Linked DNA regions of Metabacillus sp. KUDC1714. The protein of the gene in region 1 interacts with the protein of each later gene in a pairwise test. Links are inferred from orthologs where the notes say so. Each region holds a gene or a part of one and is shown in the gene's direction. Other genes may lie near its edges.

Evidence for each region. The genes of interacting proteins can lie anywhere in the genome.
Region 2: the proteins of licT (region 1) and ptsP interact in binary tests that used the Escherichia coli proteins (3 or more experiments, as listed by UniProt). The link is inferred for Metabacillus sp. KUDC1714 from one-to-one orthologs.

Annotation. Positions count from the first base shown.
Region 1 is NZ_CP055263.1:755,426-760,898, reverse strand. What follows is about bases 1,229-4,033. They hold licT (BglG family transcription antiterminator LicT), read left to right. Parts: upstream 1,229-2,118; coding sequence 2,119-2,949; downstream 2,950-4,033. Other genes in these bases: HUW50_RS03750 (beta-glucoside-specific PTS transporter subunit IIABC), read left to right, coding at 3,465-4,033; HUW50_RS03760 (J domain-containing protein), read left to right, coding at 1,229-1,768. Outside these bases: HUW50_RS03765 (S8 family peptidase), read right to left, coding at 1-688; more of HUW50_RS03760, read left to right, coding at 1,118-1,228; more of HUW50_RS03750, read left to right, coding at 4,034-5,345. UniProt on the Escherichia coli protein: Mediates the positive regulation of the beta-glucoside (bgl) operon by functioning as a transcriptional antiterminator. This is an RNA-binding protein that recognizes a specific sequence located just upstream of two termination sites within the operon.
Region 2 is NZ_CP055263.1:3,990,596-3,994,908, forward strand. What follows is about bases 1-2,980. They hold ptsP (phosphoenolpyruvate--protein phosphotransferase), read left to right. Parts: upstream 1-619; coding sequence 620-2,341; downstream 2,342-2,980. Other genes in these bases: ptsG (glucose-specific PTS transporter subunit IIBC), read left to right, coding at 1-262; HUW50_RS18315 (phosphocarrier protein HPr), read left to right, coding at 354-620; HUW50_RS18325 (transcriptional regulator SplA domain-containing protein), read left to right, coding at 2,501-2,743; splB (spore photoproduct lyase), read left to right, coding at 2,831-2,980. In the rest of the region: more of splB, read left to right, coding at 2,981-3,859; HUW50_RS18335 (GNAT family N-acetyltransferase), read right to left, coding at 3,972-4,313. UniProt on the Escherichia coli protein: General (non sugar-specific) component of the phosphoenolpyruvate-dependent sugar phosphotransferase system (sugar PTS).

The DNA of each region.
Region 1 (5,473 bases):
CTACTTCTGCATTTGTATTTGTAAACGGTGCAAGGTTTAAATCATTACTCACAGCACCTACTTGAATGACTTCGTTATAACTACCTGGATAAGAATACTCAAACGTATCTTCTCTATCATCACCTTCATTTCCTGCTGCAACAACGACTGATATATTATGATTAACCGCATTTTGTATGGCTTTATGAAGCTCTGGAACATCATGTGGACCACCAAGTGACATTGAAATGACACGAACTCTTTGGTTTTGTGGACCACGCCAGTCAACAGCATAGTTAATAGCATTTATGATCCATTCATAATCTCCAGAGCCTTCTCCTGTCAAAACTTTTAAACTTAAAATTTTTGCTTTTGGTGCAACCCCTACAACACCTTTATTATTTAAACTAGCAGCAATGGTACCTGTTACGTGTGTACCATGACCATTATTATCTTTAAAAATAGTTGGATTTGAATGATGATCAGTTGTAAAATTTCTTCCGCCGATAATTTGATCCTTTAGATCTGGATGATTCTTGTCAACACCAGTATCAATAACTGCAATAACAATGTTTTCACCATGGCTGCTTTTCTCCCAAATCATAGGTGCTTGTATTAAACGAACACCCTCTGGAGTTTCATTTGTGTTTTCGACAATTGAATTAATCGTATAAGGAACCAATTTGACTTGTAACGGTGTTTTAGTCATGTTTACCTCCCGAATTTGAAATTTTAACTGACCTACTCTTTATGTATACCAAATTGTGGATGGTTTTTAAATGAAAAGCAATAAATTTCTCATTTTTGATTAATTAGCCTTATAAAGTCGCTTAATCGAGGGAAAAAGAACTAATAATCCAACTTGAATTATTGATTTAGCTTACTTTTTCACTGTTTATCATTCTCTTAGACTCTATCATTCGAAATCTACTAAGTATTACTCTTGAATGACAAAATATCGATAAAAATATACAAGTGACAACTTTTATTCATAAGGAAATCAACATGATTTCCTTATGAATAAATACTCATTTTTGAGAATCGGAACAGAAAAAGAATCAAGGTAGCTTATATATATAATAAGTGTCTATATAAAACAAAGTAATGTAATAGAAAAAAACAGAAGGGAGGGAACATTGTGAACACAGATCAAGCATTTTACATGTTAAAGGAAGCAGGATTATCGGATAGTAGAAGCATTCAAACAGTAAGACGTTGGTTAAACGAAGGCAAGGTTAAATATGATGGAACAGGGAGTAGGAATACGGAAGCCTTTTCGGTTTTTGACAATGCAGCTTCAGCGCTAGTTAAGGAAAGAACTGATCAAGATAAAGACAAAGATGAGATCATCCGCTATTTAAAATTAAAAATAAAAGAAAAAGATGTATATATAGAAGGGGTAGAAGAACTACATAAAACAGCAACAAAAGTATTATCCCACCAAAGAGATATGTTAACTAACGAAATAATCCAATTAAAGAATGAAAAAAGAAAATTACATAATGAAACAATGGATTTATTAAAAGAAAATATTCAATTACGAGAAGAACTAATAAAATTAAAAGAAGAAAGGCTTACAGGTGAAAATAGCGAAAATGACAAACTTTACAATACTGTCCAATATGATCTTTTGCAAAAATTCGGTCTATCAAAAAAGGCGAGCAGTAATGAAGTGTTATCAGCATATAAAGAATTACTGAAACTTACTCATCCTGATCATGGCGGCAACACAAAATTATTTCATTATATTAAAACTGACTACGATAATTTTAGAAATAGCATCAAATAATAAGTCATTCATTGTGTAAAATAAAATCAACTATTTATTCGTTAAGACGACATATACAAAGCTAAAAAACATATATACATATAAAATTTATTTACTATCAAAATGCATCAGATAACAATTTATCAGGTGCATTTTTGTTTTTTTCTTAGCTATTTTCTCAAAAAGTTTGATTTCATGAAATTTCTCAATTATATGAAGTAGGATAACGAAGGGATGGAAGAATAAGGGTCATCTAAATATGTTGCTAATGATTTTTTGAGATGGTAACATTTAATCATATAATAAGTAGGATTGTTACTGGTCACACAGGCAAAACCTTAAAACCATGAAATAACGTAAAGGTGATCAAGATGAAAATAGCAAAAATTATTAATAACAATGTCATAAGTGTTTTCAACGATCAAAATGAAGAATTAGTCGTTATGGGTAGAGGGCTTGCTTTTCAAAAGAGACCGGGAGATGACGTTGAAGAAGCGAAAATCGAGAAAATATTTGCATTGAAAAACAAGGATATATCTGAGCGATTTAAAACACTCTTATATGAAGTGCCTATGGAATATATGGATGTTACGGAAGATATCATTATGAATGCAAAAGCAAAACTTGGCAGGGACTTAAACGATAGTATTTATGTTTCTCTTACCGATCATATTAATTTTGCAATTGAAAGAAATAAAAAAGGTCTCGATATAAAAAATGCGTTGCTGTGGGAAATAAAACGACTTTATAAAGATGAATTCTCAATCGGAAAAGAAGCTCTAATCCTAATAGAAGAAAAACTTCATGTTTCTCTACCAGAAGATGAAGCAGGCTTTATTGCGATGCATATTGTAAACGCTGAACTTAATGAAGAAATGCCAAATATCGTAAACATTACAAATGTGATGCAAGATATCCTAAACATTGTAAAGTATCACTTTAAAATCGATTTTAATGAAGATTCTTTGAATTACTACCGTTTTGTTACACACTTAAAGTTTTTTGCCCAAAGACTTTTTAGTAAAACATATTTGGAAAGTGAAGATGATTTTTTATATGAAGCTGTAAAAAATAAGCATAGTGATGCGTACGAGTGTACAGAAAAAATTAATGGTTATATAAAAAAAGAATTTGATTATGAATTAACGAGTGACGAAAAATTGTATTTAACAATTCATATCGAAAGAGTTGTCAATCGCTAATCGGATTCAAATACAAGTTCCTTTTGAGATAATCCCAATTTTTCTTTATTTAAAAGAAAGCGTTGACACATTTTTTATTTCATGATAAATTATGTTCATAAGTTAATTAAATACTTTCAATCATAGGATTGTTACTGATTAAGCAGGCAAAACCTAAATGACGAACAGAGTAGGAAAATGTATTTTTCTTCTGTCGTGATTTAGGTTTTTTTATTTAATTAAATTCTATGAAAAAGTTAAAAACTAAATACGAATAACTATAAAGGATTGTTACTGGTTAAGCAGGCAAAACCTAAGTTACTGTCAATGGAAGGCTATTTATGTCTTTAAAGCATTGATTTGTAATTTAGGTTTTTTTTATTGGTAGCTTTATGGAGGTGAAGGTGACGAAAACGAATGATCCGAACTTATTTTTACTTATTTTGTATAAAAGCCTTTTAATAATTTAAATGGACCGGGGCTGCCACCCCAGTCCAAACAAATTAATTTCCCCCAATAATAGGAGGTATATACACATGGATTATAATAAAACATCAAAAGAGATCTTGCAACTTGTAGGTGGTGAGGAAAACGTTCAAAGTGTTATTCACTGTATGACAAGATTACGTTTTAATCTATATGACAACAGCAAAGTAGATCGTAGTAAATTAGAAAAGGTTTCTGGAGTAATGGGAACGAATGTAAGTGGTGATCAATTTCAGATCATCATTGGAAATGATGTACCAAAAGTTTATAAAGCGATTTTGTCCAACAGTAAACTTAATGCAGATCAAGCAAGTGAGAAAAAATCTGGTGGAAAGAAAAATGTGATAAGTGCCATTTTTGATGTTATTTCTGGTGTGTTCACACCAATCTTACCAGCGATTGCTGGTGCGGGTATGATCAAAGGAATCCTAGCAATTGCTTTGACGTTTGGTTGGATCACTAATACGAGCCAAACTTATATTATATTAAATGCTATTGGTGATGGAGCGTTTTATTTCTTACCAATATTACTAGCTTTTAGTGCAGCAAGAAAATTTGGAAGCAATCCTTATATTGCAGGTGCGATCGGAACAGCGATTTTATATCCGAACCTTACAACACTCTTAAGTTCAGGTGAAAAAATATCTTTTATCGGTCTACCTGTAACGGCTGTTACGTATTCATCGACAGTTATCCCGATCCTTCTAGCAATTTGGATCGCTTCATATGTAGAAAAATGGATTGATAGAATCATTCCAAGTTCATTAAAATTAATCTTGGTTCCAACATTTACTTTGTTAATTGTAGCGCCACTTACTTTAATTGCAGTTGGCCCGCTGGGTGCAATTCTTGGAAACTGGTTATCAGTGGGAATTAGTGCATTGTTTGAACATGGAGGCATATTTGCAGGCTTACTACTCGGTGGTACATGGTCACTTATCATTATGACAGGTATGCATTATGCTTTAATTCCAATTGCACTCAATTCTATTGCACAAAATGGATTCGATTATTTGCTTGTTACAATGATAATGGCTAATTTAGCCCAATCTGGTGCAGCATTTGCAGTAGGCTTACGTAGTAAGAACAAAACATTTAAATCACTAGCATTTTCTACAAGTCTTACTGCTTCAATGGGTGTCACTGAACCAGCAATGTATGGGGTTAATATGCGTCTTAAAAAACCATTTATTGGTGCTTTAATTGGTGGAGCAATTGGTGGTGTTTTCTGTAGCATCTTTGATGTTAAATATTACATTCTTGGAGGAAGTGCCGGATTACCAGGGATCACTTCATTTATCGGTCCTACATTTTTCTATGCATTAATCGGTTTAGGAATTTCTTTTATCGCAGGAACAGTAGTTACCTATATACTTGGTTTTGATGATGTCGAAGGTGAAAAAGAACAGGATAAACCTGCTACTACAAACGTTGTAGATGAAAATATTGAACCAAAAACAGCTGTTATCGTAGCTGCTGAAGAACTTTTCAGCCCAATTAAAGGTGAGGTAAAACCATTAAGTGAAGTGAATGATCCAACGTTTTCTGCTGGAATCATGGGACAAGGTTTAGCAATCCAACCTGAAAAAGGTTTAGTAGTCTCCCCTGTATCAGGAAAAGTAACGACAATATTCAAAACAAAACATGCGATTGGAATTACAAGTGATAATGGAGCAGAAATATTAATCCATGTCGGTTTAGACACTGTAAAACTTGATGGAAAACACTTCATTGCACATGTAAAAGATGGTGATTTCGTAGATGTAGGAGATCAACTTGTTTCATTTGATATGGATGCGATTCAAGCAGAAGGATATGATTTGATTACTCCTATTATCATAACCAATACTGATCGTTATGAAGAAATCAAGCCGGTTAAAGAAGGAAAGGTTAACACAAAAGAATCATTTTTGGCCTTATTAGCTAAATAATTTATTGAATTTAGATTAGGTAAGGAATGAGGCTGATCTCAAGCCAGCCTCTTAAAAATATTGGCTCTTTTCTAAAAGATTGTTGTTTTTGAACAAAACTGATTAGGTTGATTGGAACGGATATGCGA
Region 2 (4,313 bases), 3.2 Mb from region 1 along the record:
TGGAAAAGAAATCTTAATTCACTTCGGTATTGATACAGTAAATCTAAAAGGTGAAGGCTTTGAAACATTTGTTCAAGAAGGTGACATTGTAGAGCAAGGTCAAAAATTGCTTGAAGTAGATCTTGAATATGTGAAACAAAACGCACCAACAGTTATGACTCCAATAGTTTTCACTAACCTTAAAGAAGGACAAACAATAAAACTACAAGCAAATGGTAATGTAACTGCTAAAGACGAGAACATAATCTCGATTGAACAATAAGAAATAAATACGCCACACTTGTCTTTTGATTCGTGTGGCTGATAAAATAGTATTTTGTAGAATATTGTAACTTAAAGGAGAATGATGAAAAATGGCAGAAAAAACATTTACAGTAACAGCAGAAACAGGTATTCACGCTAGACCAGCAACAGTATTAGTACAAACAGCAAGCAAATTTGATGCAGATGTTAACTTAGAATACAATGGCAAAACAGTTAACTTAAAATCAATTATGGGTGTAATGTCTTTAGGTATTCCTCAAGGCTCTCAAATTAAAATTATTTCATCTGGTGGAGATGCGGACGAAGCAATCGCAGGTATCGAACAAACACTTAAAAATGAGGGGCTTGGCGAATAATGAGTGCGAACTTAAAAGGGATAGGAGCTTCAGCGGGTATTGCGATTGCAAAAGCGTACCGCTTGGAGGAACCTGAACTAAAGATTGAAAAAAAAGAGATAACAGACAAAGAAGCTGAAAAACAGCGTTTTGAACTGGCAATCAACCAATCAAAAGCTGAGCTTGAAAAAATTAAAGAGCATGCTAACCGTGAGTTAGGTGCGGATAAAGCTGAAATTTTCGCAGCTCATTTATTAGTATTAAGTGATCCTGAGCTGCTTAATCCTGTATTAGATAAGGTAAGCACTGAAGGTGTTAATGCTGAATTTGCAATGAAAGAAACGGCTGATATGTTTGTTTCTATGTTTGAATCAATGGACAACGAGTATATGAAAGAGCGCGCAGCAGATATCCGTGACGTTACAAAACGTGTAATCGCACATTTGTTAGGTGTTCAAATTCCAAATCCTAGCATAATATCCGAGGAAGTTGTGATTATTGCAGAAGATTTAACACCTTCTGATACAGCTCAGTTAAATCGTCAATTTGTAAAGGGATTTACAACAGATATTGGCGGACGTACTTCTCATTCAGCAATTATGGCCCGCTCAATGGAAATACCAGCAGTAGTTGGTACGAAACAAGCTACATCCAGTATTGAGAATGGTGTCATGGTAATTGTCGATGGACTTGATGGAGATGTAATTATTGATCCTTCATCAGAAGTTATTGCTCAATATGAAGAGAAAAAAGCAAAATACGAAGCTCAAAAAGCAGAGTGGGCGAAGCTAGTTAACGAGCCAACTGTTACAAAAGATGGCCAACATGTAGAGCTTGCAGCGAATATTGGTACACCTGATGATGTTAAAGGTGTATTAGAAAATGGGGGAGAAGCAGTAGGTCTATACCGTACTGAGTTCCTTTACATGGGTAGGGATCAGCTTCCAACAGAGGACGAGCAATTTGATGCTTATAAAGCTGTTCTAGAAAGAATGGAAGGAAAACCTGTTGTTGTTCGTACACTAGACATCGGTGGAGACAAAGAGCTTCCATACTTAAATCTTCCAAAAGAAATGAATCCGTTCTTAGGGTTTAGAGCGATTCGTTTATGTTTAGAAGAACAAGACATTTTCCGTACACAGCTACGTGCATTATTACGTGCAAGCAGCTATGGTAATTTGAAAATCATGTTTCCGATGATTGCAACAGTTTCTGAATTTAGAGAAGCTAAAGCAATTCTATTAGAAGAAAAAGAAAAGCTAGTTGCAAATGGTGTACAAGTATCAAATTCAATCGAAATTGGTATGATGGTGGAAATTCCATCTACAGCTGTAATGGCTGATCAATTTGCCAAAGAAGTTGACTTCTTTAGTATTGGAACGAATGATTTGATTCAATACACAATGGCTGCTGACCGTATGAACGAGCGTGTTTCATACTTGTATCAACCTTACAATCCAGCGATTTTACGCCTAATTTCAATGGTTATTGATGCAGCACATAAAGAAGGAAAATGGGCTGGTATGTGTGGAGAAATGGCAGGCGATCAAATTGCCATTCCATTATTACTTGGTCTAGGACTTGATGAGTTCTCAATGAGTGCTACATCGATCCTTCCTGCACGTACACAAATTAAAGAGCTTTCTAAAGAGCAGGCTCAAAGCGTTAAAGAAAAAGTTTTAGCAATGAGCACAACTGAAGAAGTTGTTGAATTTGTTAAAGAGACATTCCATATTTCATAAAATAAAAGGACAGGCTACTAGCTTGTCTTTTTATTTTGGTTAAATGTTATTGAGTACTAACAGAGGCTAGGTGCTTTCTGATGAACTTTCCATTTTATATTATGAGCTAAGTTGGGGAACCTACCTTTAAGAATGTACATTTTAGGAGGTTGTGTTTCAATGGAAGGAAACAATTTTCAGATTGGTGAAGAGGTATATGTAATATACCGAAATCCGCATGCTGCCAATGTAGCCAATATTGAAAAAGCAGAAATCGTAGAGCATCCAAATAATCCTAAAGAGTTAGCCCTGTTTCTACACGATGCTTATCATCCTTTAGCTGATGATGATGCTGTCTTTTCAAGCTTTGATGAGGCTGAAGAGCTATACAATCAATTATTTGATTATCAACAATACGATTAACAGGAAATATTTATTTCGATTAACAAATGGAGAATAAGCAAAGGTTATCCATATAGAAGTCTTTTCTATTTAGGAGATGAGATCAAATTGATTAAACCATTTGTACCGCAATTAGTATATATCGAGCCTAGAGCTTTAGAATATCCCCGTGGTGTTGAGTTGAAGGAGAAATTTGAAAAGATGGGGCTTGAGATCAGGGAAACAACATCTCATAATCAAGTTCGAAATATTCCTGGTAATAATCATCTGCAACAATATCGCACAGCAAAGTCTACGCTTGTAGTAGGTGTTAGAAAAACATTAGAATTCGATAGCTCCAAACCTTCAGCTGAATATGCAATTCCACTCGCAACTGGTTGTATGGGTCACTGTCATTATTGCTATTTACAAACAACAATGGGAAGTAAGCCATACATACGGACATATGTAAATGTTGATGAGATCCTTAATCAGGCTCAAAGCTATATGGAAGAGCGTGCACCACAGATTACACGATTTGAAGCATCATGTACATCAGATATTGTTGGAATAGATCATTTAACACATTCGTTAAAATCAGCCATTGAATTCTTTGGTCAAACAAATATGGGAAGGTTACGTTTTGTAACGAAATTTCATCATGTCGATCATTTATTAGATGCAAACCACAATGGGAAAACAAGGTTCCGATTTAGTATCAATGCTGATTATGTAATTAAGAATTTTGAACCAGGAACCTCATCTTTGGATTTACGTATTGAGGCTGCAGTAAAAGTGGCAAAGGCGGGTTACCCTTTAGGTTTTATTGTTGCACCAATTTATATCCATGAAAACTGGCAGGAGGGCTATAAAGTATTATTTGAAAAGCTTGATGCCCAACTTCCATCTGATGTAAGAGATGATATTACCTTTGAAATGATTCAGCATCGTTTCACCAAACCAGCAAAACGAGTCATCCAAAAAAACTACCCCAAAACAAAGCTTGAATTAAATGAAGAAGAAAGACGATACAAATGGGGAAGATATGGGATTGGAAAATACATTTACCCAAAAGATCAAGAACAAGAGCTTCGTGAAACACTTGAGGATTATGTCGATCACTACTTTCCAAATGCAAAGGTTGAATATTTTACGTAAAGGCAGGAGGTGAACCTGTCTTTCTTTTATGACTACCGTGTTATCCGACAATTGCTGGGGAAAGCCCCTGAGTAGGTGCCAATACACAATTGACTTTGCTGCTACATTTCTTCTATGTAAACGGATTTTTCCATTCCATCAACATACCATAATGACAAGAGTCCTCGTCCTCCAAATAATTTTCCACAGGACAAACCGGTGTTCTACCACAATGTAATAAGAAAGACATAACAGGATCTTTTAACTTCCCAGTTAATATTGCGTCCACATACTCATTAATCGAGTGATCTTTACTAACCTTATGATAGCCTGGTACCCTTCCACCTCCTATCAATCGTTCCAAATTTAACGAGATAACAATTTTATACATCGATTGCATTAACCACTTACCCACACCTAATTTCCGGTAAGAAGGTGCAACACAAATATCAACAACATACAAAGAATTGCCTGA